One region of the Serratia sp. GW822-FHT06D09 genome, then DNA from elsewhere that is predicted to be linked to it. Evidence: predicted binding sites of a transcription regulator. Region 1 holds the regulator's gene; each other region holds the start of a gene.
The links. Region 1 encodes LexA, which represses DNA repair genes until DNA is damaged. Its sites were predicted from a motif close to TNCTGTATGTACATACAGNA; they were not measured.

Region 1 (7,882 bases):
ATCGTTTGGTCGGTAACCGGTTTTTTCAATAGCCTCCAGCACCCGCAGACGGGTGGCTTCCGCCACCGGGCGCGGTCCGTTGTTGATCACGTAGCTGACGACCGCAACCGAGGTGCCCGCTACGCGGGCGACGTCGGCACGGGTGATGCGTCGCGCAGATTGATTATCCAAGTTGGGTTCCTGTGCGCCCTGATTACGCCGCGTCCTGCGGCAGGTTTAGATCGCGGCCGCGTGTTTCCGGTGCAAAGAAGGTGGTGATTAAGCCAATGGCCGCCATTACAACAAAATAGCAGGCGACAGGCCACCAGTGACCGAAGCCGGACAGCAACGCGGTGGCGATCAGCGGAGCGGTACCGCCGGAAAGGATCGACCCCAGCTCCTTGGCGAACGCCATTTTTGAATAGCGATTTTTGACGCCGAACAGTTCCACGCCATAGGCCGCCTGCACGCCGAAAATGCCGAGTGACGCAATGCACATGCCGACCACAATCACTGAAATGACGGTTGCCGGTTCGCGGCTGTCGAGCAGCCAGAACGCCGGGAAGGCATACAACACCAGCAACAGACAGAACCAGCGGTAAGTGATGCGACGGCCGAAGCGATCGGAAAGCCAACCGGCCAGGGGGATCACCAGGAAACCGCACAGTGAGGCGATCATCACCGCCAGCGCGGGCACCGATTTGTCCACCATCAGCACTTTGGCGACGTAACCGACGATAAAGCCCTGGCACAGATAGGAGGGGCCATTCTCGCCAATGCGCAGGCCAAGCATGATCCAAAAAGCTTTGGTGCGCTGCAAGTAACTGCGGTTATCCGGCTCGGTGGGGGTATTTTCCAGCATCCGCTGGCGGTTTTGCTGCAGCTCGCGTTCAAAAACCGGCGTTTCGCGTACGTGGCGGCGCAGGTACAGTGCTCCTGCGGCGATCAGGATGCTGGCAAGGAACGGAATACGCCATCCCCAGGCGATAAGATCCGCTTTGTCCAACTGCAACACTAACAACCACACCAGCGACGCCAGCAGGGTGCCGCTGTTGGAACCGATGGCGATGATCGACGCGACCAGACCGCGTCGTTTTGCCGGTGCGTATTCTGCCAGCATCACCGCGCCGCCGGAGAGCTCCGCTCCGGCACCGAAACCTTGCGCAAAACGCAGGATCACCAGACAGACAGGCGCCCAAACGCCAATTTGTGCGTAGGAGGGGATTAGCCCGATCAGCGTGGTAGAAACGCCCATCAACGCGACCGTGGTGAGCAGTACCACGCGGCGGCCTTTGCGATCGCCAATCCAGCCGAATACCAACGCACCGATTGGACGGGCGACAAAGCCGACGGAGTAAGTGGCAAAGCTGGCCAACAGCGCCACTATCGGTGTGGCTTCGGGAAAGAACACGTCGCCGAACACCATGCCGGCCGCCAGGCCATACAGTGCGAAATCGACATATTCCATCGCGGTGCCGAGCCAGCAGGAAAAAGTGGCACGCCAGAATTGGCCGCGCCCTTCTTTGGTGGCCAGGCGTTCGTCGGCCGCCAGCGTATCGCCGGCGGCCTGTTGGTGTGCAAGCGTTGTTTCGCTCATGGCATTGATATCCTCTTTTCGTCATGCGCCATAAATGGCGCCGTTAAAGATGGTTTCCCTGGTGTCGGCAAGAAGGTTTGCTGACAAAGTGTTGGACTGATGGCGATTCAACGCTGCGGCACAAGAGTATCTACGCGCGTAGATAAAACAATGTGGCAGAGGCGAAAGTTTGCAGGCGATCACAGAATCCCCATCGCTCCGGTGGACGAAGGTAAAGAAAACAGATGGCAGAAAGATGACATTGCGCCGCTTTTTTGGGCGTTATTTTGCTGCGCGTCACGCCACGAATCAGCCTGCCGCTTTTGAATTTCTGCGTTACAATGGTCGACTGTTAACAGTTTGTCTGGTCTGGCGCGGCCGCAGGGCGCGGCGTCAGGCATGGAGTAGAGCAATGTCTGGCAATAAGGATTCCATCCTGCCGCCGTTGGAGTGGTTATCCGCACAACAATCTCCGCCACCGGCCGCCGTCAGTGATTGGCTGATGGAGTTAGGATCCATGACCCGCCGCTTTGAACGTCACTGCGGGCGCGTGCACGTTGAGCCGCAGCGCGAGTGTTTTATCACCCGCGATCAACTGGGCGAAGAAGCCGACCATCTTCCTGAGAGCCCACGATACTGGCTGCGTGAAATCGTGCTGTTGGGCGATAACCAGCCCTGGCTGCTGGGGCGTACGGTGATCCCGCAGGAAACTCTGACCGGCCCGGATTTGGCGCTGGTGGATTTGGGCACATTGCCGTTGGGGCGCTATCTTTTTAGCAGCGACGAGTTAACTCGCGATTACATCCATATCGGTCGGCAAGATGCGCTGTGGGCACGCCGTTCCCGCCTGCGGCTGGCGGGTAAACCGCTGTTGCTGACCGAACTGTTTCTACCGGCTTCGCCGCTGTACGCCGCGGGCAGTACTGACCCCGAATGATGAGGAGAGGAAATACCTTGGAGGGAAGCGTGATTCAAAGTAAATGGCAGGCTTATAGCCATCTGATGCGCATCGATAAACCTATTGGCACCTTGCTGTTGCTGTGGCCGACGCTGTGGGCGCTGTGGCTGGCGGGGAAGGGCGTGCCGTCGTTGTCTATCCTGCTGGTGTTCGTGGTCGGGGTTTTCCTGATGCGTGCCGCCGGCTGTGTGGTGAATGATTATGCCGATCGCGCCGTCGATGGCCATGTGAAGCGTACCGCCGGACGCCCAATGCCCAGCGGCCGGGTGAGCGAAAAAGAGGCCAAGATCCTGTTTGTGGTGCTGGTGCTGATTTCGTTCGCGCTGGTGCTGACGCTGAATGCGATGACCATCTGGCTGTCTCTGGCGGCGTTGGCGCTGGCATGGGCCTATCCGTTTATGAAGCGGGTCACTCATTTGCCGCAGTTCGTATTGGGCGCTGCGTTTGGTTGGGGCATTCCGATGGCCTACGCCGCCGTCAGCGAATCGTTGCCGCTGAGCTGCTGGCTGCTGCTGCTGGCCAACATCTGCTGGACGGTAGCTTACGATACGCTGTATGCCATGGTCGATCGCGACGATGATCTGAAGATTGGCGTGAAATCCACCGCCATTTTGTTCGGCCGTTACGACAAACTGATCGTCGGCCTGCTGCAGTTCGCCACCTTGCTGCTGATGCTGTCGGTGGGCTATCTGGCGCAGTTGAGCGGCGCGTTTTATTGGTCGCTGTTGCTGGCGGGAGCCCTGTTTATCCATCAGCAAAAACAAATTGCCGGTCGTGAACGGGATGCCTGCTTCAAAGCGTTCTTGGATAACAACTACGTCGGGCTGGTACTGTTTATCGGTATTGCGTTGAGTTACTGGCAAAGTTGACCGCGTTCGGACAGTAAAAAAGGCACCCTGGGGTGCCTTTTTGTTTTTTTATCAACGTATTACTGGTCTTTCTCTTCCGGTTCAACCGCTTCTGGCAGAGCGTTGGTTTCCGCCGGCATGCTGACGCTTTCAATGGTCAGTTTGATTTCCGGGGTAATCAGGTCGCTCAGCATGTTGTACACCTCTAGGGTGTGCTCACGCACCGCATCGCCAATATCATTGATGTAGCCCTCTTCACGCAACGTAGCCACCAGAGTGGAGAATACCGCCTTGTCGAAGAACTCCGGTGCGTTGATGCCGTGCAGCACGGATAAACGCTGCGCCATGATACGGCTCTCTTTCTCCAGCGCACCGCGGTTAATGCTCGGGTTGGCGCTGAGGATAGACATGGTGATGGCGTAGCGCTGCAAGGTTTCACGGACACCGGCGGCCAGCAGCTGCAACGGACGGATGCGTGCTGGATTCAGTACCAGATCGTCGCCTTTATCGCAGATCAATTGCTGACGGATCATTTCCTCGATCAGCGGTTGCAGCACTTCCGGCAGTTGTTCCTTGTCGTTGTGCAGGAACAGCTCGGCTTTCAGCATCGGGTAAATCAAACCAATCTGGCGCAGCAGTTCAGCGCGAGATACCCGGCGATGGTGCATCACGATAGTGGCAATCAGAGACGGCAGAACCAGCAGGTGATGGATATTGTTGCGGTAATAGGTCATCAGCACCGCCTGCTCGCGCGGCAGAATGATGATATCGCCGATGTTATCCTTCTCCACCTCGAACTTGTTCATGTTCAGCGCGTGATCCAGCAACTCATCCGGCGTTTGAGTCGGCACGGTAACGTCATCGGCATAAGGCACGTTGCGCATCAGTTGCAGATAGCATTCCAACTGTTCAAGCAACTGCTCGCGGGTCAACGAGCGCTGGCGAGAAGCCAGTAACGCCGTGGAACACAGGTTCATGGCGTTGGCCGCTGCGGCATTGTTGATGCGCACCATAATCTTGGCCGCCAGATCGTTGACCGTCGGCGTCAGCCAGCTTGGGCGCTGGGATTCGATCGGGTCAATCGATTCGCGCCACTGCGGCACATTCTGGTTCAGGTAGGTGGTCAACGGCAGGGGATCGCCGAAGTTCACGTAGCCCTGGCCGAGATTACGCAGTTTGCGCAGGCCGCGCAGCATCTGCAGCAGGCTCTCTTTTTCCTTGGTGGCGCCACGCAGCTCTTTGGCGTAGGTACCCACTTCCATCACGTGCTCGTAACCGATGTAGATCGGCACTAGCGTGATAGGGCGGGCCCCGCCGCGCAGCATAGCCTGAATGGTCATCGACAGGGTGCCGGTCTTCGGCTCCAGCAAACGCCCGGTACGGGAACGCCCGCCTTCGACAAAATATTCCACCGAGTAACCGCGGGTAAACAGCTCGCCGAGGTATTCACGGAACACCGTCGAGTACAGCTTGTTGCCTTTGAAGGTCCGGCGGATAAAGAACGCGCCCAGGCGGCGGAAGATCGGCCCGGCCGGCCAGAAGTTGAGGTTAATACCGGCAGCAATGTGCGGCGGCACCAGGCCCTGGTGGTACAACACATAGGACAACAGCAGATAGTCCATGTGGCTGCGGTGACAGGGCACATACACGATCTCGTGGCCGTCCTGCGCCAGCTGACGCACGCGTTCGGCGTTGGTGACGTTGATGCCCTGATACAAGCGGTTCCAGGTCCAGCTCAGCACGCGGTCGGAAAGGCGCACCGTCTCGTAAGAGAAGTCGGCGGCAATCTCTTCCATCAATGCAATGGCATTTTGCTGGGCTTTTTCGTGGGAGATCTTTTTACTGCGCGCTTCGTCTTCGACCGCTTTTTCGATCGCTTTGGACGCCAACAGCTTGTTGAACAGGTCCTGACGGGCCGGCAGGCTTGGGCCTACGGCGGCCAGACGCTGACGTGAGAAGTGCATCCGGGCTACGCGAGCCAGCTTTTGCGCGATGATCTTGTCCGTACCGTGCTCGGTCGCCATGCGGCGCAGCGAAACGGTATTGGAGAAGCGCACAAAGCTATCGCGGCCGAGCCACAGCACGGCGAAGAATTTCTGCACGCCATTTAGCAAGCGCAGATGCGGTGTGCCGTGGCCTTCGCGCCCCGGAGAGCGGCCAAACATCACCGAAACCGGCAGCATCTGAATATCGAGATCCGGGTTACTGCGGTGCAGATCCAGATAGTCGTGGAACAGTTTTACCGACTCTTCTTTCGGCGTGTAGTAGCGGAATACGCGCGGGCCGTCGTGAATAAACACGTGGCTGGGCAGCACGGTGCCGTCTATTTCCAGCGGTTCGAGAGGATCGGGCAAATCCTGCGCCAGGCACTGGGTGCGCAGCGTCAGTAAATCCGCCTTGGAATTATAAGGTAAAACATACAAAATCGGCCGTGAGGGATCCAACCCTAACTCCGTGACCGGATCTGAAGGGATAACCTTACTTCTTACCAACAATTTGAGTGGTAAATTCAATAGTTTATAATAAATTTTACGCCAACCTGACATAACAACGTGAAGCCTCTTGTTAGCAATGCGCCGCAAGCATACCAGAAACCGGGTAGCAGATCTGTGGTGTTGGAAAACCGGGAGCCGTGAGCGCTTCCTGGCCTAGACTGTTTAATTATGACTTACCTCTGCGAAAGGCACTAAAAACATGACGAACCAAGCAACCGGCCTGACCCGTATTATTAAAGCCGCCGGCTACTCTTATAAAGGTTTTTCCGCTGCCTGGCAGCACGAAGCGGCGTTCCGCCAGGAGTTGGTGGTGACCGTGCTGGCTATCATACTGGCGATTTGGCTGGACGTGGGTGCGATAGCGCGCATTTTACTGATTGGGTCGGTGGTGCTGGTGATGATTGTCGAGATGCTCAACAGCGCGATTGAGGCGATTGTTGACCGGGTGGGGACCGAGTATCACGAGCTGTCCGGCCGGGCCAAGGATATGGGGTCGGCGGCAGTTTTGCTGGCGGTTATTTTGGCGCTGTTTGTTTGGGCCGCGGTCCTGTGGCAGCACTTTGTCTGAGCAGAGCAAGCTCGTTGCGATCCGGGTCGCTAATCCCTGATTTTTATTCATTCTTCGGTTCCCAAGCCGCACTTACCTGTATATACTCACAGCAAGACTGTATAAACAAACAGGGGGCGGAATGAAAGCACTAACTACCAGACAGCAAGAGGTCTATGATCTGATTCGCGATCATATTTCGTCCACTGGCATGCCGCCGACGCGTGCCGAGATCGCCATGCGTCTGGGGTTCCGTTCGCCAAATGCCGCAGAAGAACATCTGAAAGCGCTGGCGCGTAAAGGCGTCATCGAAATCGTCTCCGGCGCTTCGCGCGGCATTCGGTTGCTGATGGAAGATGAAGAGGGTTTACCGCTGATTGGCCGCGTGGCTGCCGGTGAGCCGCTGCTGGCGCAGCAGCATATCGAAGGTCACTACAAGGTGGATCCTTCCCTGTTCAAACCGAGCGCGGATTTCCTGCTGCGGGTTAACGGTATGTCGATGCGTGATATCGGTATTCTGGACGGTGATCTGCTGGCGGTGCATAAAACTCAGGACGTGCGTAATGGCCAGGTGGTTGTGGCGCGCATCGAAGATGAAGTTACGGTCAAGCGGCTGAAAAAGCACGGTAACGTGGTTGAGCTGCTACCGGAAAACAGTGAGTTCCAGCCGATTGTGGTTGATCTGCGTCAGCAGAACTTCACCATTGAAGGCTTGGCGGTCGGCGTGATCCGCAACGGCGACTGGGTTTAACCCATAAGCCTGCACGCTGCCCTTTGATTTAAATCGCCCCAGCTCTGGGGCGATGTCATTTCTGACCGATTAAAACCGCATTGCCACGGGAACATTTCACTATGCGCCTGCTCTCCGCCTTCACCAGCGATACCGATAAAGCCTTGTGGCGCCTGGCGCTGCCAATGATCTTCTCCAATATCACCGTGCCGTTGCTTGGGCTGGTGGATACCGCAGTGATCGGTCACCTCGACAGCCCTGTTTATCTGGGCGGTGTGGCGGTAGGAGCCATGGCGACCAGCTTCCTGTTCATGCTGTTGTTGTTCCTGCGTATGAGCACCACCGGTCTGACTGCGCAGGCTCTGGGCGCACAAAACCCACAGGGATTGGCGCGCGCCTTTATGCAACCGCTGCTGCTGGCGGCGTTGGCCGGTGTGGCCATTGTCTTGCTGCGCCATCCGCTGATCGAACTGGCGCTGAAAATCGTCGGTGGCGACGAGGCGGTGCTGGAGCAGGCCCGATTATTCCTCGAGATCCGCTGGCTGAGCGCACCGGCGGCATTGGCGAACATGGTTATCCTGGGCTGGCTGCTTGGCGTGCAATACGTACGTGCGCCGGTGATCCTGCTGATTGTCGGCAACTTATTGAATATTGTACTGGATATCTGGCTGGTGATGGGGCTGGGCTGGAACGTGCAAGGTGCGGCGACGGCGACCGCTATTTCTGAGTATGCCACGCTGCTGCTGGGC
Region 2 (7,882 bases), on a different contig from region 1:
CCTGTTTAAAAAGCCGTACCCGAATATGGATATGGTGTCGATTGGGCCGACCATCACCGGGCCACACTCACCGGATGAGCAGGTGCATATCGAAAGCGTGGGCCTGTACTGGAAACTGCTGACGGCACTGCTGAAGGCTATCCCAGAGCGCGCGTAATTTGCCGGGTTCGGTGTACTGAACCCTAAAAAATACCGTGCTGTGCAAGCAAGGGCGCAATATTGCATTGCGCCCTTGTTATTCCCACGGCAGCAACAGCTGGCGCTCTAGCTGCGGATCCAGCAGCGTCACGTGCAAACCTACCAGCCGCACCCCACGCCCTTCACGTCTTTCGCTCCATGCCTGACGCGCTACATTGATCAAATCGTCTTTATTCAGTACTGGCCAAACGTGTTCCTGCGTTGTTTGCTGGAAATCCTGAAACTTCAGCTTTACGCCTTGGCGGGCGATATGCAGATCCGGTTTTACCTTGCGCAAGCGCATTTCCAGTTCCGGATACAGTTTGTCGACGATCAGCGCTTCGCACTCTTCCCAGGCATGAATGTCCTCCGCCAGCGTGCGTTCTACCCCCACCGACTTGCGCAGCCGCTCAGGCGAAACCTCACGCAGATCGATGCCCTGACAGCGTTCCCAAAGTACGCGGCCAAATTTGCCAAAGCGCTTTAACAACGCCGCCAGATCGTACTGCTGCACGTCGGCGCAGGTGATCAACCCCACTTCTTCCAACCGTTTGGCGGTCACTTTTCCCACGCCCGGGATTTTACTCAACGGCAGTTGCTGTAAAAATGCGGGTACCTGCGCCGGGGTAATGACGTATTGGCCATTCGGCTTATTCAGCTCCGAGGCGATTTTGGCGAGGAATTTGATGGGCGCGACACCGGCAGACGCGGTGAGGTTCAGTTCATCGGCTATCGCCTGGCGGATTTGTTCGGCGATCAGCGTCGCCGAGCCGTTGCACTGGCTGCAGTCAGTGACGTCCAGATAGGCTTCATCCAGAGACAGCGGTTCGATCAACGGGGTGTAGCGGGCAAAAATTTCACGGATATGCAGCGAGGCTTCCTTGTACGCCGCCATGCGGCCGGGCAGCAGCTTAAGGTGCGGGCAAAGCTTGAGCGCCATCGCCGTCGACATGGCACTGTGTACGCCATAGCGACGTGCAGGATAGTTGGCGGTGCTGATCACCCCACGCCGGTCGGCGCTGCCGCCAATCGCCAACGGAATATCGCGCAGGCTGGGATCGTCGCGCATTTCTACCGCCGCGAAGAAGCAGTCCATATCGACATGAATGATTTTACGCATCGCCCCTCCAATAACACTGTATAAGTATACAGCCAATAATGGAAAGCTCAAGCCTCGGCAAAACTCGGATCAGCTCGGATAAAACAGGGTTTCACCCAATTATCTTCGACTTGTTAAAAAAGCGTAATTTTTGAATAGTACGCTGTGGCAAATTAATCGCCTCAGTTATTGATAACAATAAACCTTGCACAGGAAGGTGCCCTACATGAAAGCATTATCGGTCTATTTATTCGCTTCAGCATTATCCCTGATATCCCTTGCCGCGAGCGCAGCCCCTGCCATTATTGCGCACCGCGGTGGCACTGCCGACGCACCTGAAAACACTCGCGTCGCAATTGAAACCGCACTGAAAAACGGCGCGGACGCCATTTGGATCACGCTGCAGGAATCCAAAGACGGCGTTATCGTGCTATACCGTCCCTCAGACTTGAAAGCGCTGACCAACCAACAGGGCCTGGTCTCCGCTTACACCGCCGAACAACTGGCGAAAGTTGACGCCGGCTGGTCATTCGCCAAAGGGGAAATGCACCCGTTCCGGGGGAAAGGCATTGGCATTCCTCGACTGGATGAAATACTCAACGACTTCCCCAAGGTCAATTTCTATCTGGACATCAAGTCACCGGATGCCAATCCGGCCCAGTTCGGTAAAACCTTGCTGGCAACCCTGGAAAAAACCGACAGCCTGAACCGCACCCGCGTTTACTCCACCGATGCCAAATATTTGCAGGCGCTACCGCCGACTATCAAGCGTTTCGAAACCCGCGATGAAACCCGCGACCTGCTGGCGAATATCAGCCTGTCACACCTGTGCGAACTGAAGCCGGATAACCAGAAGCCACGCTGGTACGGGTTGGAACTGAAACGGGAAGTGGAAGTGGTGGAGAAATTTACCCTGGGCGAGGGGCGCTCCAAGGCGTTTCTGACCTGGGATAAAGAATCGATCGACTGCTTCCGTTCGCAAGGCCCAGCACACATCATTCTGTTTGGTATTAACACCCCGGCAGACTACCAGCAGGCGCTGGCGCTTGGGGTAGACGGGGTGATGGTCAACTCACCGGCCGATGCGAAAAACTTTCGCCAGGCCAAATAACCGATAAAAAAAGGGGCGCTGCATGCGCCCCTTGTAGTCAGATAATCCGGTGCTTTTCCAGCTGCTGCTGGCGCAACGCCTCTTTCTCCAGGCGTTTTTTACGCGCATCGCAAGGTTCCGGACAGTCGCAGACCTTATCCATCCCCAGCGCCGTAATGCCGCCGCAGCTGCCCTGCAGGCTTTTACGTTTAAACACGTAGCCCAGGGACATACCGCCGACAATCAGCAGAAACAACACGAAGGTGGCGACAAATACCGTCAACATAGCGACCTCACGAGTGCTTGTTCAAATAGGGTTTAAACGCCTCAGAGTAGCGCTCTTCAAAACCGGTGGCAGTTTTCACAATCATGAACACCGGGATCCCCATCAGGTTCGCCAATGCCATGCCGCGTTCCGGCCCCAGTACGTTTAATCCGGTCGACAAACCGTCTGCCGCCATGCAGGTTGGGCTCAACACCGTGACCGACACCAGGTGGTGATGGATCGGCCGGCCGGTGATCGGATCTATAGTATGCGAATACCGCACGCCATCCTGTTCGAAATAGTTACGGTAATCCCCCGAGGTAGCTATCGACATCTCACCGGGTTGGATCACCAATTGCGCTTTCTGCTCCATGCCGGCGGTCGGCCGCTCAATGGCGATACGCCACGGTTTATTCTCACCGTTGTGGCCGCGAGTGCGCACCTCACCGCCAATATCGACCATGTAATTTTTCACCTGCTGCGACTGCAGGTACTGGGCAATCACATCCACCCCGTAGCCCTTGGCGATCGAGGAAAGATCGACATACAGCTCCGGAATGCGTTTGACCAACGCGTTACCCTGTACCGACAGCTTGTCGATGCCAGTCCAGGCGCGGCGCTGCTCCAGTGCGGCGGCGCTCGGCACCTTGTCCGGCCGCCCTTCCGGCCCGAAGCCCCACAGGTTAACCAACGGCCCGACGGTCACGTCCAGCGCGCCGTCGGTAACGCGGTTGATACGCAGCGCCTCCAGCACCACTTCTGCCGTCGCGGCCGACACCGGGAAGGGTTTATCCACTGCGCGACTGGCGTTGAAGCGGCTCAGTTCCGAGCCAGGACGATAGGTGGACATTTGGTCGTTCACCAACTCCAACCGCTTGTCGATCTCCGCCTGTATCTTGGCGGCGGACGGCGTGTCGTCGCCGGTGACGTAGCGGATCGAATAGGAGGTCCCCATGGTTTTACCCTCGAGATTCACCTGCTCCGGCCCGCAACCGGTCAATAACAGGGTGGAGCTCAGTACCACCGTCGTCATCCAGCCCTTCATTGCCCCTACGCGCATTTAGCCACCAAAGTCATCCAGCATGATATTTTCGTCTTCGACGCCCAGATCTTTCAGCATCTTGATCACCGCCGCGTTCATCATTGGCGGACCGCACATGTAGAATTCGCAGTCTTCCGGCGCCGGGTGGTTGCGCAGATAGTTTTCCAACAGAACATTATGGATAAAGCCGGTGTAACCCGTCCAGTTATCCTCTGGCTGCGGATCGGAAAGCGCCACGTGCCAGGTAAAGTTTTCATTCTCTTCCTGCAACCGATTGAAATCGTCCTCGTAGAACATCTCACGCAGCGAACGCGCGCCGTACCAGAAGGTGATTTTGCGCTTGGACTTCAGGCGATTGAGCTGGTCAAAGATGTGTGAACGCATCGGTGCCATGCCGGCACCACCGCCGATAAAGATCATTTCGGCGTCGGTATCCTTGGCAAAGAACTCGCCGAATGGCCCGGAGATGGTCACCTTGTCACCGGCCTTCAGCGACCAGATATAGGAAGACATAATGCCCGGCGGCACGTCAGGATCGCGCGGCGGTGGCGTAGCGATACGCACGTTGAGCATGATAATGCCCTTTTCATCCGGATAGTTCGCCATGGAATAAGCGCGCACCGTGGTGTCATTCACCACTGAGCGATAGCGGAACAGGTTGAATTTGTCCCAGTCGCCGCGGTACTCCTCCGGCACATCGAAATCGGCATAGCTGATGTCGTGCGCCGGCGCCTCGATCTGAATAAAACCACCGGCACGGAACGGCACGTCTTCACCGTCAGGAATTTTGAGCTTCAGCTCTTTGATAAAGGTGGCTTTGTTATCGTTGGAGATAACTTCGCACTCCCACTTCTTCACGCCAAAGATTTCTTCCGGCAGCTCGATTTTCAGGTTTTGCTTCACGTTCACCTGACAGGCCAGGCGGCAACCCTCTTTCGCTTCACGCTTGTTGATGTGCGACAGTTCAGTCGGCAGGATATCGCCGCCGCCCTCTTTGATCACCACCCGGCATTGCCCGCAGGAACCGCCGCCGCCACAGGCGGACGAAACGAAGATCCCCTGGCTGGAGAGCATATTCAGCAGCTTGTCGCCCGCCGGAGCGGTAAAGCTTTTGTCCAAATCGCCATTCACTTCCACCGCAATATCGCCGGTGTTCACCAGCTTCGATTTGGCGAACAAGATCAGCAATACCAGCACCATAACGATGGCGGTAAACATCGCGACGCCTAAAATAATTTCCATAAATTCTTCCCGCCTTTACAACTGAACACCGGAGAAGGACATAAAGCCCAACGCCATCAGCCCGGTGGTGATAAAGGTAATGCCCAGGCCGCGCAACCCTGCGGGGACATTGGCATACTTGAGTTTTTCGCGGATCCCCGCCATCGCGACTATCGCCAACATCCAGCCCGTGCCGGAACCGAAGCCGTACACCACCGACTCGGCGAAGTTGTAGTCACGTTGCACCATGAAGGACACACCGCCGAAGATGGCGCAGTTCACGGTGATCAGCGGCAGGAAAATGCCGAGTGCGTTGTACAGCGACGGGAAGAAGCGATCGAGGATCATCTCCAGAATCTGCACCAGCGCAGCAATCACGCCGATAAAGGTGATGAAGTTGAGGAAGCTCAGATCAACGCCTTCCACCAGCGCGCCATCACGCAGGATCAGGTTGTAGACCAGGTTGTTCACCGGCACGGAGATGCCGAGCACCAGGGTAACCGCAATCCCCAAACCAAAGGCGGTCGAGACCTTCTTCGATACCGCCAGGAAGGTACACATCCCCAGGAAGAACGCCAACGCCATGTTCTCTACGAACACTGCGCGTACAAACAGGCTGATATAATGTTCCATCGGCCATTACTCCTTTTCGATCTGCGCTGGTTTCAGGGTGCGGAGCGCCCAGATCAGCAGGCCGATGATAAAGAACGCGCTCGGTGCCAACAGGAACAAACCGTTTGGCTGATACCAACCGCCGTTCTGTACCGTTTCCAGCACCGGGATGCCGAACAGCTTGCCGGAACCGAACAGCTCACGCAGGAAGCCAACCAGCACCAGGATCACCCCGTACCCCAGCCCATTGCCGATACCGTCCATGAAACTCTCGATGGGCGGCGATTTCATGGCATAGGCTTCGGCGCGCCCCATCACGATACAGTTGGTGATGATCAGGCCAACGAACACCGACAGCTGTTTGGAAATCTCGAACGCATAGGCGCGCAGCAGCTGATCGACCACGATCACCAGCGAGGCGATAATCGCCATCTGCACGATAATGCGCACGCTGTTCGGAATATGGTGACGGATCAACGAAATAAAGAAGCTGGAAAACGCCGTAACCAGCGTCACCGCGATGGTCATCACCACCGCCGTTTCCAGCTTGGTGGTCACCGCCAGCGCGGAGCAGACGCCCAACACCTGCAGGGCAATCGGGTTGTTGTCGAACAGAGGCCCTAAAAGGACCCGTTTAATCTCTTTGGAATCAGCCATTTTTCAGCGCTCCTTCACGAACTTTTTTCAGGAACGGGCCAAAGCCGTGCTCGCCCAACCAGAAGTCAAAAGTATGCTGCACGCCGTTGGAGGTCAGCGTGGCGCCGGACAAGCCGTCCACCCCGTGTTCATCTCCCTGACGCGCCCCGCCTTTCACTACGCGGATCGCCGGTTGCCCGTTATCGTCAAACAGCTTTTTACCGACCCACTGCTGGCGCCAGCTGGCATTCTCAACCTCACCACCCAGACCCGGGGTTTCCCCTTGCTGGTAGTAAGTAATGCCTTTCACCGTGTTACCGTCATTATCCAGCGCAACAAAGGCGTACATCATTGACCACAGGCCCGTGCCGTAAACCGGCAGCACAATTTTGTTCACCGCGCCGCTGTCGTCACGCACCAGATAGATTTCCGCCTGGTTACTGCGGCGTTTGATGCCCGCCGGATCGTCAGCCGCCGGCAACGCCGCACTTTTGCTGTCATCACGCAATGCCGCAGCCAGATCGAACGCCGCTGCCTTGCCGGTAACAAACTCACCGCTGTTTAAATCCAGCAACCGGGGTTCGATGCGTTGGGTGAACAGCGTTTTGACCTGCTCACCCTCCATTTTCGGTTGCAGCAGGCCAGCCACATCGAGGATATTGCGCTGCTTGTCGAGCAGCTTTTGTTCCTGCTGTTTGGACTTCAGACCGACGGCGGAACCCGCCACCACCACAGAACACACCAGGCACAACAGCAGTACCACCAGCAGCGTTTTACCGATGCTGTCGTTTTTAGATTCATTCGCCACGGGCTTTTCTCCGCTTGATGTTGGCCTGCACCACCAGATAATCGAACAGCGGCGCGAACAGGTTGGCGAACAGGATCGCCAGCATCATGCCTTCCGGATAGGCCGGATTGACCACCCGGATCAGCACGCACATCACGCCAATCAGGATGCCGTACCACCATTTCCCCTTATTGGTGAACGAGGCGGAAACCGGATCGGTGGCCATAAAGATCATGCCGAAGGCGAAACCACCTAACACCAGGTGCCAGTACCACGGCATGGCGAACAGCGGGTTAGTAGTAGAACCGATGGAATTAAACAGGAAGGCGGTAGCCATCATGCCCAGCATCACGCCGGCGACGATGCGCCAGGATGCCACACGACCGAACAGGATTATCGCCCCGCCAAGCAGGATCATCAGCGTGGAAACTTCGCCGACGGAGCCGGGAATGTTGCCGAGAAACGCGTCCATCCAGCTGATTGACTGGCCGGTAGCGACGTTGCTCAGACTGTGCGCCCCACCCGCGCTCCATTGCGCCAGCGGCGTTGCGCCGGAGAAACCGTCGGCGGAGGTCCACACCAGGTCACCGGAAATCTGCGCCGGATAAGCGAAGAACAGGAAAGCGCGCCCCGCCAATGCCGGGTTAAGGAAGTTGCGCCCGGTGCCGCCGAAAATCTCTTTCGCCACCACCACGCCGAAGGTAATCCCCAGCGCGGCCTGCCACAGCGGCAGCGTGGGCGGCACAATCAGCGCAAACAGAATCGAGGTAACAAAGAAACCTTCGTTAATCTCGTGCTTGCGAATGATAGCGAACAATACTTCCCAAAATCCGCCGACCAGAAACACCACGGCGTATATCGGCAGGAAGTAGCAGGCACCCAGCACCATTTTGCTGACCCAGCCGGCGTCCGCCGCCAAAGAAGCCCCCAACCATTGCGCCAGCCGGTAGTGC
Region 3 (7,882 bases), on a different contig from region 1:
AAGTTAACAAGCGGCGCGCTTTGGCAACCGATAAACTGTATTCCGCCGGCGCGCACTACGTGATTGATACATTGGCACAACTGCCGGATGTGATTGCTGAAATCAATCAGCGACTGGCGGCGGGCGAACGGCCCTGAGTGGATTGCAGATATAAAAAAACCGGGGCTGCGAACAAGCCCCGGTTTTTTATTGCCGACGAGATTTACTGGTGAGCCAGTTCCACTTCGTCTTCACTGTCCATAATGGACTTGTCTGTTTGCTTCATCAGTTGGCTGGTGATGGTACCCGCCGCCATAGAGCCGTTGACGTTCAGTGCGGTACGGCCCATGTCGATCAGCGGTTCAACGGAGATCAGCAGGGCAACCAGCGTCACTGGCAGACCCATTGCCGGCAGCACGATCAGCGCAGCGAAAGTCGCGCCGCCACCCACGCCGGCTACACCGGCGGAGCTGATGGTGACGATACCGACCAGGGTCGCGATCCACACCGGGTCCAGCGGGTTAATCCCGACGGTTGGGGCCACCATCACCGCCAGCATCGCTGGGTACAAGCCTGCACAGCCGTTCTGGCCAATGGTGGCGCCGAACGAGGCCGAGAAGCTGGCAATGGATTCCGGTACGCCCAGGCGACGGGTTTGCGCTTCCACGTTCAGCGGAATGCTGGCGGCGCTGGAGCGGCTGGTAAAGGCGAAAGTGATGACCGGCCATACCTTGCGGAAGAACTTCAGCGGATTAACGCCGGTGAAGGCCAGCAGGGCAGCGTGCACCGCAAACATGATCGCCAGACCCAGATAAGAGGCCACGACGAAGCTACCCAGTTTGATGATGTCGTGAACGTTAGAGCCGGCAACCACTTTGGTCATCAGCGCCAGAACGCCATACGGAGTCAGTTTCATCACCAGACGCACCAGCTTCATCACCCAGGCCTGCAGGGTGTCGATAGCGACCAGCACGCGCTCACCTTTTGGCTTGTCGTCTTTCAGCAGCTGCAGCGACGCCACACCCAGGAAGGTCGCGAAGATTACCACGCTGATGATCGAGGTAGGGCTGGCACCGGTCAGATCGGCGAACGGGTTTTTAGGAATGAAGGACAGCACCATCTGCGGTACGGTCAGGTCGGCCAGTTTGCCCACATAGTTGCTTTGGATTGCGGACAGACGCGCACTTTCCTGCGCCCCCTGCACCAAGCCTTCAGCGGTCAGACCGAACAGGTTAGTTACCAGCACGCCCACCAGCGCCGAAATCAGCGTGGTGAACAACAGGGTGCCGATAGTCAGGAAACTGATTTTCCCCAGGGAAGAGGCGTTGTGCAGCTTGGCGACCGCGCTCAGAATCGAGGCGAAGACCAGCGGCATGACAATCATTTGCAGCAGCTGTACATAGCCGTTACCGACGATGTTGAACCAACTGATGGATTCTTTCAGTACCGGATTGTCCGAACCGTACACCAGCTGCAGTGCCAAACCGAACACCACACCCATGACCAGGCCGACCAGTACCTTTTTCGCCAGGCTCCATTGCTTATGGCGGCTTTGCGCCAACAGCAAAAGGAGGGCGACAAAAATCACCACGTTAATAACCAGCGGAAAATTCATCCCCAATGTCTCCAAAATTTTTTCTTATATGAAAATGGCTATGCACCATGGCGTAGCGATACTAAATATCGTAACAGTTTGCTTAACGGCTCACTTATATCCAAATGGAATTTGATATAACTCATTGCGTAAATTTGTTTAATTTATGCACTTGGTGGTTATTAAATGTCCGTTTTTATGTGATCACAGTCTGATATTTTTTATTTGCTCAAAATAAGACTGCACTGGGATGGTGCATCCGCCCTGCCAATAGATAGCGAAAGCCACCAGACACAGGCACAGGGCGCGCTCAAGCTGATTGCCTTTCTGAGAATTTAGCAGCGGCAGACGAAAGCGCCAGCGGCATGGCCAGAGTAAGGGGACGCCGGCGGGAGTGAGCATATCCGCCAGCAGATGGCTGAAGTAACCGATGATCATGGCATGCAGGACGTCGGCCGGAATCGGCCAACTGCGCGGCACGTCAAGCTGGAACAACGCCATGCCGCCGGCGATCGCCAGCAGGCTATGGGTAAAACCGCGGTGGCCGAAGGCGCGCGATATCGGAATGGCAATCCAGCGCAACCGTTGGCCCAGTACCGACTTGGGGTGATCGATATCGGGCAGCAGTGAGGTCAACAGCGCGGCAGGGATGATGTGCCACCAGTCGCCCGTTGCCAGCTCTGGGGTCACCTCGGCCTTCTTGGCGAAAATCGCGCAAGCGACAGAAAAAATAAGATGTCCTTCCGCGGTCATACTGCTGTTCCGGCTGATAAACTGTTAATTTATCCAGTATATGGGAAAATTCCCAGTAGTGGAAGCAGTTACCCTGTAACCAATTGTTTATTTTTCCCGGTTTTACAACGGCTTGTTACTTAAATGGTCAAGTGCTGTACGCTTTTGCTGCGGTAAGGGGATGGGCGTAGGAGAAAGCGCCGGACGACAGGGTAAGGCTGCGTGGCAGTGACAGCCTGTGCCTAACGTCCGGCGACTTTCTTGAACTGCAGCATAATGAGGCCGCAACAGTAACTCAATAAAAATGAAATAATGTTTTATTTATTTTATGACGTGTAGCCAGATTTTGAACTTAAGCAACGAAAAGGCGGGAGAAGTCAGGTTAGCGGCACCGGCAGTAAGCCGATGCCGTGAAAATCAGGCCAGATGATCGGAGGTGAGTTGCTCAAGGGAATCGAGCTTGTGGTCGGCCAGCGCCCAACGGCCATCATGACGATACTCGTGCGCAGGGATCACGATAGAACGCATCCTCGCGGCCTTGGTGGCAATCATGCCGTTGAACGAGTCTTCCAGCGTTATACAGCGTAGGGGATCGCTGCCCAGGCGCTCGGCGGCGATCAGGTACACTTCCGGGTGCGGCTTGCTGTAAGGCAAGTACCCGGCGGAGACAAGTTGATCAAAGTAGCCTTCGAGGTCAAACATCTGCAGCACCTGTTGTTGCATGTGCAGCGGTGAGGCGGAGGCCAGGCCAATATTCAGATCCAGGCTGCGGCATAGCTCCAGCGCCTGTTGTACGCCAGGCAGCAGGGGGCGTGTTTCACGCACCAGTTCGATGGCGCGCTCGATAATACGCGCAGAGACTTCTTCTTGCGACACCCCTTGCCACGGCATGGCCTGGTACCACATCTTCACCACCAGATCGATGCGCAGACCCAGGGTATCCGGCAGCTTGTGGCGGTCTGACAAATCCAGCCCCAGTGCGCCAAAGATATCCAGCTCTGCCTGTAGCCACAGCGGTTCTGAATCGATCAATAAACCGTCCATATCAAAAATAGCGGTTTCAATGCGTTGCGAATAGGCCATTATCGGTTAACTCCTGCCGGTGAATGTGCCCGACACTTTATCATCGCCGGCGTTGAGACTAAAATTTTTGCCTGCGTGGCTGAGCCTTGCCGAAACGCAGGATGCGCCACATCTCCTGCACTTTTAGCCACCAGCGCTGATGCTGGCGTTCGGTGACCTGTTGCAGCATGCGGGCATAATCCAGCACCAACCCCGGTGTCCAGGTCATGCTTTCGCCACGGCTACGCAGCACCGCCAACATCCACAGGTTAGGATCGAGTATCAGCAACAGGAAACGCCGCCACAGATGTTTATCGCCCAGTACGCCTTCCAGCGCGCTATCGAGCGCCTGAATAACCGTGGTGGAGCAGTTGCGACGAGTCAGATTGTAAGTGGCATCCTGACGATAACGCTGCCAGAAGACTCGTAATGCCGTCGGGTTGTAACGGCGAAACTGTATTCTTTTGTCCGGCGGGCACCAGGCTGCCACTTCCTGTTGCAAATCGGGCAGAAAGCGTCCGTCGACGTTGTTTTGTTCGCCGGAGTGCAATAGCCGGCGGAAATCTTGTGCAGACTGGCTGATTTCGTTAAGCGGATAGTGGCTGATATACATGTCCGGTGCCAACGCCAGGGCGGCATGGCCAGTGGATATATTGCCGCTGCCGTCCACCGCCGCGATGTAGCGATCGACGATGTAACGCCTGCGGGCATCTTTTGCCGATCCTGTCGGTGTCCAGACATACACCCTGAGCGGATTAGCGTCATTGGTTTGCGGCTGAGTGGCTAACTGCGGGTTCTGATTTAGCGAGAAGCTTTCCAACCTGCGGGCAATGCGTAGCAGTGCCCAGCCGGAAAGCAGGATCATCACGCCGATACAAAAAGGAACCGTCATCCGATGCGGCACCGGCCAGCCAATAAAAATCATCAGCGAAAGCAAGATTTCGCCGCTGCCCGCCAGCGCGACCGGTTTCCAGCGGCTGTGCTGGATCACCGTAGAAGAAGCAATGCGAACCGCACCGTCAAGCAGTAGCGCGCTGCCAAACACCAGCGTGGCGACGATGTTGTCGTCGGCGGGCACGTCCCAAACTAAAAAGGCCAGAAACAAAAAGCCCAATCCCTTCAGCATCACTGGGCGACTGGCGGATGAGCCGATCACCAGTGCGGCGGAAATCGCCACTAATCCCTCCAGCGCCAGCAGTACTGCCAGCGCATCCAACGCCAGCACGGAACGCCCGTCCTGAAGTACATCGAACAGCATCAGCGCGCCTACGGTGATCCACGCCCAGCCGAACAGCATTAGCAGGCGGCGTTGCCCCCGCAGTGCTTGCGCACCCAGCAATAAGATAATCAGCCGAATCATGGCGGCCCCTGTTTAAACGGTTTGATTTAACTATATAACTATTTACCGGCAACGCGCGCTCGCCGTTAAGCTGTTGATTTCGGATAATCCCGGCTACGCTTGTAGCACAGCAGTGCTGAAGAAAACGGTGGGCGAGTTTCAACAACTACAGGTAGACTTAGCCCATTACGGTTACGTCGCTTACAAGGGGAACACATGACGTATCAACAGGCTGGGCGCATTGCCATTTTAAAACGTATTCTTGGCTGGGTGGTTTTCATCCCTGCGTTACTGTCAACGCTGATCTCGCTGCTGATGTTTGTGTATCAACACAGCGAAAAGACCAAAGGCATCAACGCAGTAATGCTGGATTTCGTTCACGTAATGGTAGATATGGTGCGCTTTAACACCCCGTTCCTGAATATCTTCTGGTATAACTCGCCGGTACCGGACGTAGAAAAAAGCCTGTTCAGCGGCGCGAACCTGATGTTTATCATCATTTATATTCTGATTTTTGTCGGGCTGGCGCTGCAGGCCTCTGGCGCACGTATGTCACGTCAGGTGAAGTTTATCCGCGAAGGCCTGGAAGATCAGATGATCCTCGAACAGGCTAAAGGCAGTGAAGGGCATACGCGTGCGCAGTTGGAAGAGCGCATTACGCTGCCGCACCACACCATCTTGCTGCAATACTTCCCGCTGTACATCTTGCCGGTGGTGATTGCGGTGATTGGCTGGTTTGTGATCAAGCTGCTCGGCCAACTGGCCGGGGCGGCCTGATAACGGCTGTTCATTAAAAAGGCGCTGATTTCAGCGCCTTTATTTTATCGGGACTCGGGATGCAGCAACGCTTCCACCGCGCGTTGGGCCCGAACCAGATGCTGCCCGCCGAACAGGTTACTGCGGTTGAGCAGGTAATACAGTTGATACAGCGGCTGACGTTCGATAAAGCCGCTCTCTAACGGCCAGACGCTCTGGTAGCCGTCGTAAATCTGCGGCGGCAGTTCCGGATACAGCGGCAGCATGGCCAAATCACACTCTCTGTCGCCCCAATAGCAGGCCGGATCGAACAGCAGTGGGCCGTCGGCGGTCATTGCGCAGTTGGCCGGCCACAAATCCCCGTGCAGAAGAGAAGGTTGCGGCTGATGATGCTGCAAACGCAGATACACGATGTCGACAATCTCATCGATATCCCCAAAGGTCATGCCTTTCTCTGCCGCCATCTGCAGTTGCCAGCCAATGCGCTGTTCGGCAAAAAACTCTGACCAGCGGCGCTGCCAGGCGTTGGGCTGTGGGGTGGTGGACAGGTCGTTGTCGAAGTCGAGGCCAAACTGCGGCTGTTCGCTCCACTTGTGTAAATGGGCCAGCTGTTGTCCGAGACAGTGAGCGCCATGGGCGTCTAAAGGTTTCAGGGTTTGGTATTCCAGCAGCAAGAAGCTGTAATCGCGATCGCTGCCTACGCCGTACACCTGCGGAACCCGCACGGTTTTACTGCGCGCCAGCAAGGCCAACTGGTCGGCTTCGGCGGTGAAGATGGGCAACAGTTCGCGAGCGTCACATTTGACAAACACCTGATTGTCACCGTAACTCACGCGCCACGCCGGATGGATTTCTCCCCCGGGCAGTTCGGTCCTTTCGCGGATTTCTGCGCTGCCAAGATGTTCACTTAACAGACGGCTAACGGCTTGCCACATGGTACACCCCCTCTGTGTTGCCTGCGAATTCATTAGGTTAGCGTCTTTAGCCCTGTGAAAACACGACCTGGCGCACAGCTGGCACCAACAACCGGCGATTTTATCGCCATCGCATTTGCTCAAAGTATATACGCTATTGATTAATTTAAGTACGACGTCTGTTGCAACTTGGCGGCGTGAGAGCGATGTTTATAAGGTCGTCAGCTATTACGGCAAGGGCAGGATTCAGATAACTATCATTATCAATGAGATGAACAACAATGGAGCAAAACCGGCAGTGGCAGCGAGGGGAATACCGGATCAACTGCGATACAAGTGAATTGAACCTCTCCTTTACTCACGCATTTTTGACCACTTCAAGCTGGGCGAGCGGCATTTCGTTGCCGACGGTGCAGTTGTCTATCGACAATAGCCTGTGTTTTGGCCTGTACCATCAACACCAGCAGATTGGTTTTGCGCGTCTGGTGACGGATTACGCTACTTTTGGCTATCTGTGCGATGTGTTTGTCTCCCCGGACTACCAGGGACAAGGGTTAGCGCGTTGGTTGATGGATTGCACGCTGGAACACCCGGTGTTGCAGCGGCTGCGGCGGATTATGCTGGTGACCGGTACTGCGCCGTGGTTGTATCAAAAGGTGGGTTATGAAGCGATAAACCGCGAGGATTTTGTCTGGCATATTGTCCGACCGGATATCTATCAGCAGCCGTAATGAGCAGCGGCGGCGCCATTAGGCACCGCCGCCTGTTTCAAGGTTTTGCGTCGAGCATTCCATTTCCGTGACGTTGTAACGGTTTAAATTTACTGTAGAGCAGGGCGAACACGAACAGAATGGCCTGGACTATCACAATGCAGGGGCCGGTGGCACCGTCAATGTGGAAGCTGATCAAGGTGCCGAGTACGCAGGAGAACACAGACACCACCGTGGCGACTATCAGCATGCGGTCGAAGCTGCGGCACAGCATGAAGGCAATGATGCCTGGAGCAATCAACATCGCAATCACCAGAATGACCCCGACGGCCTGCAATGAGGCGACAATCGTCAGCGCCAGCAGGCACAGCAGCCCGTAGTGCAACAGTTTCACCGGCAGGCCAATCACCCTGGCATGGTTGGGATCAAAACAGTAGAGCATCAAATCTTTGCGTTTCAGCAACACCACCAGCAGCGTAATGCCAGCCATCAGCAACGTCTGCTTCAGCTCTGCATCGGTAATGCCCAGCATATTGCCGAACAGAATGTGGCTGAGGTGCTGATCGGTATCGATACGGGAAAACAGCACCAGGCCAAAGGCAAACATGCCGGAGAAAACGATCCCCATTACCGTGTCCTCTTTCACCCGGCTGTTTTCTTTCAGGTAACCGGTGGCCACCGCACAGAAAATACCGGAGAAGAAGGCACCTATCACCACCGGAATGCCGAGCACGAACGCCACCACGATACCGGGCAGCACCGCATGCGAGATGGCGTCACCCATCAGCGACCAGCC

Region 2: dinB (DNA polymerase IV) is a predicted target of LexA. The motif match lies at 1,312-1,331, and genes of this name have one in related genera.
Region 3: AC1RKG_RS00615 (metal-dependent hydrolase) is a predicted target of LexA. The motif match lies at 2,346-2,365, and genes of this name have one in related genera.

Annotation. Positions count from the first base shown of each region.
Region 1 covers NZ_JBXALO010000004.1:58,556-66,437, forward strand. The annotation lists gene AC1RKG_RS11260 (LacI family DNA-binding transcriptional regulator) at 1-171, opposite strand, end outside; gene AC1RKG_RS11265 (MFS transporter) at 194-1,576, opposite strand; gene ubiC (chorismate lyase) at 1,968-2,492, shown strand; gene ubiA (4-hydroxybenzoate octaprenyltransferase) at 2,489-3,382, shown strand; gene plsB (glycerol-3-phosphate 1-O-acyltransferase PlsB) at 3,442-5,907, opposite strand; gene AC1RKG_RS11285 (diacylglycerol kinase) at 6,056-6,424, shown strand; gene lexA (transcriptional repressor LexA) at 6,546-7,154, shown strand; gene dinF (MATE family efflux transporter DinF) at 7,256-7,882, shown strand, end outside.
Region 2 covers NZ_JBXALO010000005.1:370,433-378,314, forward strand. The annotation lists gene pepD (beta-Ala-His dipeptidase) at 1-157, shown strand, start outside; gene dinB (DNA polymerase IV) at 236-1,297, opposite strand; gene AC1RKG_RS14970 (glycerophosphodiester phosphodiesterase family protein) at 1,503-2,387, shown strand; gene nqrM ((Na+)-NQR maturation NqrM) at 2,425-2,652, opposite strand; gene AC1RKG_RS14980 (FAD:protein FMN transferase) at 2,660-3,691, opposite strand; gene nqrF (NADH:ubiquinone reductase (Na(+)-transporting) subunit F) at 3,692-4,915, opposite strand; gene nqrE (NADH:ubiquinone reductase (Na(+)-transporting) subunit E) at 4,931-5,527, opposite strand; gene AC1RKG_RS14995 (NADH:ubiquinone reductase (Na(+)-transporting) subunit D) at 5,534-6,163, opposite strand; gene AC1RKG_RS15000 (Na(+)-translocating NADH-quinone reductase subunit C) at 6,156-6,950, opposite strand; gene AC1RKG_RS15005 (NADH:ubiquinone reductase (Na(+)-transporting) subunit B) at 6,940-7,882, opposite strand, start outside.
Region 3 covers NZ_JBXALO010000001.1:131,379-139,260, forward strand. The annotation lists gene phnX (phosphonoacetaldehyde hydrolase) at 1-137, shown strand, start outside; gene AC1RKG_RS00610 (L-cystine transporter) at 203-1,594, opposite strand; gene AC1RKG_RS00615 (metal-dependent hydrolase) at 1,778-2,326, opposite strand; gene hxpB (hexitol phosphatase HxpB) at 2,723-3,388, opposite strand; gene AC1RKG_RS00625 (HdeD family acid-resistance protein) at 3,447-4,727, opposite strand; gene AC1RKG_RS00630 (YniB family protein) at 4,923-5,483, shown strand; gene AC1RKG_RS00635 (fructosamine kinase family protein) at 5,528-6,397, opposite strand; gene AC1RKG_RS00640 (GNAT family N-acetyltransferase) at 6,658-7,107, shown strand; gene AC1RKG_RS00645 (metal ABC transporter permease) at 7,145-7,882, opposite strand, start outside.